Regions from separate parts of the Streptomyces sp. NPDC048604 genome, predicted to be linked through region 2. Evidence: riboswitches for the same ligand, from Rfam matches in the RefSeq annotation. Region 2 holds a riboswitch; the other holds the start of a gene.
The links. A riboswitch is a leader RNA that binds a small molecule or an ion and turns the genes downstream of it on or off. The one in region 2 is predicted to bind cyclic di-AMP.
Positions count from the first base shown of each region.

Region 1: it holds a riboswitch for cyclic di-AMP, as region 2 does, so the genes downstream of both, ACGFMM_RS25310 (peptidoglycan DD-metalloendopeptidase family protein) here and ACGFMM_RS01130 (transglycosylase SLT domain-containing protein) in region 2, are expected to answer to the same signal.

Region 1 covers NZ_JBICVX010000013.1:9,903-13,772, forward strand. The annotation lists gene ACGFMM_RS25300 (STM4011 family radical SAM protein) at 1-45, shown strand, start outside; gene ACGFMM_RS25305 (SGNH/GDSL hydrolase family protein) at 66-860, opposite strand; gene ACGFMM_RS25310 (peptidoglycan DD-metalloendopeptidase family protein) at 1,054-1,998, opposite strand; cyclic di-AMP (ydaO/yuaA leader) riboswitch at 2,003-2,189, opposite strand; gene ACGFMM_RS25315 (tyrosine-protein phosphatase) at 2,544-3,356, shown strand; gene ACGFMM_RS25320 (DUF6126 family protein) at 3,387-3,542, opposite strand; gene ACGFMM_RS25325 (helix-turn-helix domain-containing protein) at 3,563-3,870, opposite strand, start outside.
Region 2 covers NZ_JBICVX010000001.1:268,412-272,281, reverse strand. The annotation lists gene ACGFMM_RS01140 (hypothetical protein) at 720-1,076, shown strand; gene ACGFMM_RS01135 (PhzF family phenazine biosynthesis protein) at 1,057-1,755, shown strand; gene ACGFMM_RS01130 (transglycosylase SLT domain-containing protein) at 1,785-2,621, opposite strand; cyclic di-AMP (ydaO/yuaA leader) riboswitch at 2,625-2,810, opposite strand; gene ACGFMM_RS01125 (acyltransferase) at 3,169-3,870, shown strand, end outside.

The DNA of each region.
Region 1 (3,870 bases), on a different contig from region 2:
GTGCTGGAACGGATCCCCGCCGGCCTCCCGGTCACACCGGCCTGACGGTCACGGCGGGCCGGCGGTCACAGCGGCATGAGGTCGGGGCGCTTGGCGGTCACGTGGTCGCCGGAGCTCTCCCCGCGCAGCCGGCGCCCGATCCAGGGCACCAGGTGCTCGCGCGCCCAGTGGATGTCGTCGCGGGTGACCTCCAGCGCGCCGCGCGGCGGCAGCGGCGGCCACGGCTGGTCGGGCTCGGTCGGCACCGGCACGCCGAGGACCTGGGCGGCGCGCAGCGCGACGCGGGTGTGTCCCTCGGGCGACAGGTGGAGCCGGTCCCCGTCCCAAGCCCGCCGGTCCTGCACGGACTTGAGCGACCACAGGTCGAGGACCGGGCAGCCGTAGCGGTCCGCGACGGAGCGGACGTGCGCGGTGTACGTCGCGATCTTGCCGCGCAGGTGCTTGAGCACCGGGACGCCGCGGGTGTCGAAGCCGGTGGTCACCATGACCGTGCCGACGGAGGAGGCGAGGTCGGCGACCGCGCGCTCGAAGCGCTCCGCGACGTCGTCGGGGTCGCTGCCGGGCCGGATGATGTCGTTGCCGCCCGCGCAGAAGGTCACCAGGTCGGGCGCGAGCTCCTTGGCGCGCGGGACCTGCTCCTCCACGATCTGGTCGAGGAGCCTGCCGCGCACCGCGAGGTTCGCGTACCGGAACGCGTCGGGCTCGGGCAGCTGATCGGCGAGCAGGACCGCGAACCGGTCCGCCCAGCCGATGTACGCGCCGTCCGGGGCGGGGTCGCCGACCCCCTCGGTGAAGCTGTCGCCGATCGCCGCGTACGACCCGAATGCGTCACTGTCTCTGGATCTCGAATCGTCTGCCACGAGAGTGCATCCTTCCGTCCCGGTTGTGACCTACGCGACCGTAAGGAGGGGTTGACGCAGGGTGAGATACGCCACCGGTCAAGATCTTCCCAACCCGGAATACGCCGGAGGCCCGGCACGTGGGACACGTGCCGGGCCTCCTCGGGCCGCTTGGGCGGGCGCCCGTCAGTTGGCGCTCGCCGGATGGCTCCCGTCAGATCGAGACGCCGTGGCTGCGCAGGTAGGCCAGCGGGTCGACGTCCGAGCCGTAGCTCGGTCCGGTGCGGATCTCGAAGTGCAGGTGCGGGCCGCTGGAGTTGCCGGTCGAGCCGGACAGACCGATCTGCTGGCCGCCGCGCACGCTCTCGCCGGCCGAGACGGCGAGCGAGGAGAGGTGGGCGTACTGCGAGTAGCTGCCGTCGGCGTGCTGGATGACGACCTCGTTGCCGTACGCGCCGCCCCAGCCGGCGGAGACCACGGTGCCGGCGCCGACGGCGCGGACGTTGGTGCCGGAGGAGGCCATGAAGTCGACGCCGGTGTGGTAGCCGGAGGACCACATCGCGCCGGAGGCGCGGTACGGGGTGGAGACGCCGCCGTCGACCGGGGCGACCCAGCCGGAGGCGGCGGCCGGGGCGGCGGTGCGCTCGGCGCTGCGGGAGGCGCGGGTCTCGTCGGCGGCCTTGGCCTTCGGAGCAGCCTTCGGCGCGGCCTTCGGCGCGGCCTTGGCGGCGGGCTTGGCCGCGGGGGCCTTGGCCGTGGACTTGGCCGTGGACTTGGCACCGAGGGTGAGCTTCATGCCCGGGAAGATCAGCGACGGGTTGTCGCCGACGACCTGGCGGTTGTCGGAGTAGAGCTTCTTCCAGCCGCCGGCGAGGTCGTGCTCCTCGGCGATCTTGGACAGGTAGTCGCCGCGCACGACGGAGTAGATCTTCGCCTTGGCCTTCGCCTTGGCGACGGCGGCCTGCGGGGCGGCGGCGGGCTGAGCGGCGGCCACGGTGGCCACGCGCTCGGTGGCCGCGGGGGCGGCCTGCTCGGCGGCGTGGGCGCCGGTGGCGCCGAACAGCGGCAGAGCGACGACGGCGCCGCCCGCGCCGGCGGCGACGAAGCCGCGGGTCAGCGGATTGACCTTGGGACGGCGATGCTTACCCTTCGAGGGCATGGCGAATTCCTCTCCGTCGCCTGCGAGGTGAGCTGTCGGGTTCGGACTGGAGTTGTCCGGCCGCGCGGTGCGCGACTTCACCCCGAGCCGTCCTGTGCTGAGGAACGGCGTGTTACCTGGGTCCCCCGCTCCTGCCGTACGTGGGTGAGTGCGGAAATCCGGACGGTGGCAGGATTCGGCGGGTCCGACCGGAGTGAGCGTGACGCTAGACGAGCCGAGTCGCGAGGAACAAGCCACGAATTCCCGTTCGCATTCTTCGCCGGGAATTTCCCCTTGGAATTCCGGTCACCCTCCGTGGATGACGGATCTTCGCGTTCCTTTCCGGACACGGCATTTGGGAAAAATGATCAGGCACGGACGGTCACGGTTATGACGCTGCTCACGCCCCGAAGCCCATCTCCACTGCAATCAGGGCGCGTTATACCGAAGCCCCCAATTCGGACAGAAAGCGCATTACCCCCCGGCGGGGTGCGCCCGGGGGGACCGACCCTGGATGATTGCCCGAGGAACCGATCTCTTTCCGCCATCGAGCACCAGGAGCACCCGTGACGCAGCAGACGCCTCAGGCCCCGCCGACCGAGCCCGAGCTGACGGGCGTTCGCAACTTCCGCGACGTGGCCGGTCTGCCGACCGCGGACGGCCGGGCCGTCGCCCCGGGGCGGCTGTTCCGCAGCGGGCACCTGGCCCACGCCACCACGGAGGACGCGGCGTTCCTGTCGACGCTCGGCCTGCACACGATCTTCGACTTCCGCAACGAGGCGGACCGGGCGTTCGAGGGCCTGGATGTCGAGCTGCCCGGCACGCGGAACGTGCACATACCCCTGAACGACCCGGCGGACGGCAAGGAGTTCTGGAAGCTGGTGCGCTCGGGCGATCTCGCCACGCTGCGGGAGATGCTCGGGAACGGCCAGGCGGCCGCCCGTATGTCCGATTCGTACCGGAAGATGATTGTGCAGCGGACGCCCGAGCACAGCCGGATCGTGCATGCCCTGGCCGAGGACAGCGTGCCGGCGCTGATGCACTGCGCGGCGGGCAAGGACCGCGCCGGGCTGTCGATCGCGGTGTCGCTGCTCGCGGTCGGCGTCGAGCGCGAGGCCATCGAGGCCGACTACGTGAAGTCCAACGAGCCGCACCGCCGCTACAAGGTGCACCGCAGCTCCGCCGCCCCGGACGGGATGTCGCCCGAGGTCATGGAGCTGCTGAGCCCGCTGTTCGACGCCCGCGTCGACTACCTGCGGGCCGCGTTCGAGCAGATGGAGGAGACGTACGGCTCGGTCGAGGGCTACCTCACCAAGGGCCTGGCGCTCTCCGCGGAGACCCGCGAGCTGCTGCGCGCCCGGCTGCTCACGCAGGCGTAGCGGGGCACGGTCGCCGTACGGGGGCGGCGGCTACTGGTTCGCGCCGCCGACCAGGAAGAGCAGGTAGAGGAAGCCGGCGAAGAGATGGCCGGCGACCAGGTAGGCGAAGAGACGCAGCACCAGGCCCTTGGGGAACTTGCCGCCCCCGCGCTCCTGACCGGTGATGGCAACGGACTTGTCGGACATGTCGGTAACCTCCTGGGAGTTCAGCGCCGGTGCGGGCCCGGGTCGCCGAGGCACAGCTCGGCGGCCGGGCTCTGCAGCAGCGTGTGGACGAAGAGCACGTCCGCGCCGTCGGGCGTGGCGGCGCCGATGCGGTGCGGGGTGAGCGAGTCGAAGTGCGCGCTGTCCCCCGGATCGAGGACGTGCACGGCGTCGCCGAGGGCCAGCCGCACCCTGCCGTGCAGGACGTGGATCCACTCCTCGCCGGGGTGGACCCGGACGATGTCCGCCCGGGTGGCGTGCGGGACGTGCACCCGCAGCGCCTGGAGCGCCCGGCCCGCGCCGCCCGCCT
Region 2 (3,870 bases):
TGGGGCACGGGCGTGCGGGGACGGTGAGGCGGGCCTAACTTAGCTCACCCTTACCTCGGTCATACCCGTCCGTCCAGTGATTCAGCTCTCAGGTCGGCCGGAGCGGACACGGCTCGGTCACAGGGCTCTCATGACCGTGCCATGGGAGAGTCAACGGTCGGTCAAGCGGGTTGTTCTGTCCTGGTTTGAGGCGCTGTTAGCGTGACGGTCCATGAGTCGAGCGCAGATCTCCCGCCAGACGCTGCCCGGTGGGCTGGCCCTGACCGTGACCGGCCGGCCCGGACCGCCGCCGCTGAGGATGGAAGCGGCGGACGGACGGCGGATGCTGCTGCGCCAGGACGGGCGGGCGCTGCTCCTCGGGCGGGTCGACGCCGACCGCGGGGGAGTGGCGCTGCGAGTGCGGCCCGGCTACCGCTCGCCCCTTCCGCCGTTGCGCGCGGACGAGTCGAGGCGCCAGGCTGACCGGCCGCACGCCTACGCGGGCCTGCTGGCCCTCCGGCCCCGGCGGCCCGCTGCACGACGGCCGGTGGCTGCTCGGGGAGAGCCCCACCCTGCCGCACGGCTCATGGCGGCACGAACTCCTGCGCACCTGGCCCGAGGCGTACGTCGACTGGGACAAGGGCTGGAACGGCGTCGTCCCGCTGCGCCCGCTCTCCGCGCCGGACGCGCCGAGGGTCAAGGCGTACCGCCGCCGGGCCCGCGAGGGCGCGCTGCCGCCCGTGCTGCTCTGGTGGCTGTCCGCCCTCGACGGCTGGGCGATCCTCGACGGCCACGACCGGGCCGTGGCGGCGCTGGCGGAGGACATGGAGCCCGAGTCGGTGGTGCTGACGCGCGGCGAGGACGACGAGACGCGCGACGTCGTGCGGACGGCGACGACCGTCCACTACGAGAAGCGGCTGGCGGCGCTCCCGCCGGACGCGGGGTCGTTCCGCGAGGCGCTGGCCCGGTCGCACGGCGGCGCGATGATCGCCGTCGAGTACAGCGAGGCGCCCACGCCGGCCTGGCCGATTCCCGGCGGAGCGGCGGAGTGGGACGCCCTGATGCTTGAATTCCGCCATGAACACGACCGCTCTTAGCCGTTCCGGTTCCGCCGACCGCGCCACGGACGTCGACGTCCTGCGCGTCTTCTGCGCCGGCGACGGCCGGTACGGCAACGCCCTCGGCGTCGTACGCGACGGGCGCGACCACCCCGACGAGGCGTCCCGGCAGGCGCTGGCCAAGGAACTCGGCTTCAGCGAGACGGTGTTCGTCGACGACCCCGAGCGCGGGATCGTCGACATCTACACCCCCGGCCTGCGGCTGCCGTTCGCGGGGTACCCCCTGGTCGGCGCGGCCTGGCTGCTCGACCTGGAGGTCGTCCGGCCGCCGGCCGGCGAGGTGTGGGTGCGCGGGGACGGCGAGTTCACCTGGATCGAGGCCCGGGCGGAGTGGGCCCCGCCGCGCACCCTGCGGCGGTACGCCTCGGCCGGGGAGGTCGACGCACTGGAGATCCCCGAGCCGGGTGAGTGGATCTACGCCTGGGCGTGGGAGGACGAGGCCGCGGGCCGGGTGCGCGCCCGTGGCTTCCCCGGGCGCGGCGACGGCATCGACGAGGACGAGGCCACCGGCGCGGCCGCCCTGCTGCTCACCGCACAGTTGGGCCGGGCGCTGAACATCACCCAGGGCCGGGGCTCGCAGCTTCTGACGGCCCCCGGCCCTGACGGAGTGATCGAGCTGGGCGGCCGGGTGCGCCTGGAACGCACCCTGACCGTCTGATCGCTCCCGGTGTGCCCCGGTACGTACCCCTAGTACGCTCCGAAGACGTTGTCGATGGAGCCGTACCGGTCGGCGGCGTAGTTGCAGGCCGCGGTGATGTTGGCGACCGGGTCGTAGGGGTCCATGGAGGTGCCCGGCACGTGGTACGCCTGGAACGTCGGGTCGATCACCTGGAGCAGGCCCTTGGACGGGGTGCCCTTGGCGGCGTTGGAGTCCCAGTTGTTGATGGCCAGGGGGTTGCCGGAGGACTCGCGCATGATGTTGCGGTGGATGCCGTCGTACGAGCCCGGGATGCCGTGCTTGGCCATGACGTCCAGGGCTTCGTTGATCCAGCCGTCGAGGGTGTTCGTGTAGGACTTGGGCGCGGCGTCGCGGGCGACGGTCTTCGCGGGGGCGGCGGCCTTCGCGGGGGCGGCCTTGGCCGGGGCGGCGCGCTTGGCGGAGCGGTCGGCGCGCTCGCCGGAGGCGGACGCCTTCGGCTTGGCGGGGGCGGCGACGGCCTTCTTTCCGAGGGAAAGACGCAGACCCGGGTGAATGAGTGACGGATTGTCACCCACGGCGACCCGGTTGTTCCGGTAGAGGCTCTTCCAGCCGCCGGAAATTCGCTGCTCCTCGGCGATCACCGAAAGGGAATCGCCGCGGACGACGGTGTAGGTCTTCGGCGCGGCTTTCGGTGCGGCCTGCGGAACGGCGGCCGCGATCTTCCCGACGGCGGCGGGGGCCGCGGGGGCCTGCTGGGGGGTGGCGGCCTGGGCGCCGGTCGGGATCAGCGGCAGCGCGAGCGCGGCGCCGCCGGTGCCGGCCATGGCGATGCCACGGCGCAGGGGACGTCGCTTGGGGCGGCGGTGCTTACCGGATGCGGGCATGGTGGTTCCTCTCCGGCGCCTTCGGGGTGAGCTGTCGGGTTCGGGCTGGAGCTGCCCGGCCGCACACGGCGGCTTCACCCCAAGCCGCCGCGGATTCCGCGCCGGCGCATTCGTGGGTCCCCCGCTCCTGCCGACGGGTGCGTGCTCGGTGTTTTTACGGACGGTGGCAGGATTCGGCGATCCGTCCGGGTCGACGCGAACGTAGGCGAGAAATGCGCCGGGAAACAAGACGCGAATTCCCTGATCAATTGATTTCGATCATTTACGGCGGGGCGGAAGAGGCCCTAACTGCCTTGCGGTGCACGGCGTCGAGGGCGGCACGGTCGCCTGGTGCTCCGTGGTCGCGTGACGGACATCACGGGGGAGGGGATCGGAATACCCGAAAAGGAAAGCCGAATTCCCAAAAGACGGGACAAAGGATATTAACTACGCAATAGCCGTGTTGTGCTGGTATGACCGAATCGAGACGGCTGTGACGGCGTACTCAGGCCCCGGATGAGTATCCGAGCCCTGACGGGACGTCGGGCGGGCGCGGCACGGTGTCCGCATGGGAATCAGCGCGCGCGAACTCGCCGCCAACACTCCGGCGACACGGGACCGGTACGTCGATCTGCTGCGGGTCGCCTCGCTCGGCGTCGTGGTGCTCGGGCACTGGCTGATGGCCGCCGTCACGGCGGACGGCGCGGTCGGCAACCTGCTGGCGGTCGTACCGGAACTCCAGATCGTGACCTGGGTGTTCCAGGTGATGCCGGTGTTCTTCTTCGTCGGCGGCTTCTCGCACGCGATCGCGCACCGCTCCCGCCCCCAGTACGCGGCGTTCCTCCGGGCCCGGCTGCAGCGGCTGCTGCGGCCCACGATGGTGTTCATCGGCGTGTGGGGCGCCCTCGCCCTGGTCGTCCAACTCCTCGGCGGGGACCGGGGCCTGACGGGGGTGGCGCTGCGCCTCGTCGCCCAGCCGCTGTGGTTCATCGGCATCTACCTGGCGATGGTCGCCTTCACCCCGCCGCTCCTGAAGCTCCACGAGCGGTACGGCTGGGGCGCGTTCGCCGCGCTGGTGGCCGCGGCGGCCGCGGTGGACGTGCTGCGGTTCGCGGCGGACGTGCCGTACGTGGAGTTCCTGAACTTCGCGTTCGTCTGGCTGGCGGTGCATCAGCTCGGGTTCCTGCGGGCCGACGGGATGATCCGGCTGCCCGGCGCCCTCGCGGTCGCCGGCCTCGCCGGCGCGGGGCTGCTCGTGGCCTTCGGCCCG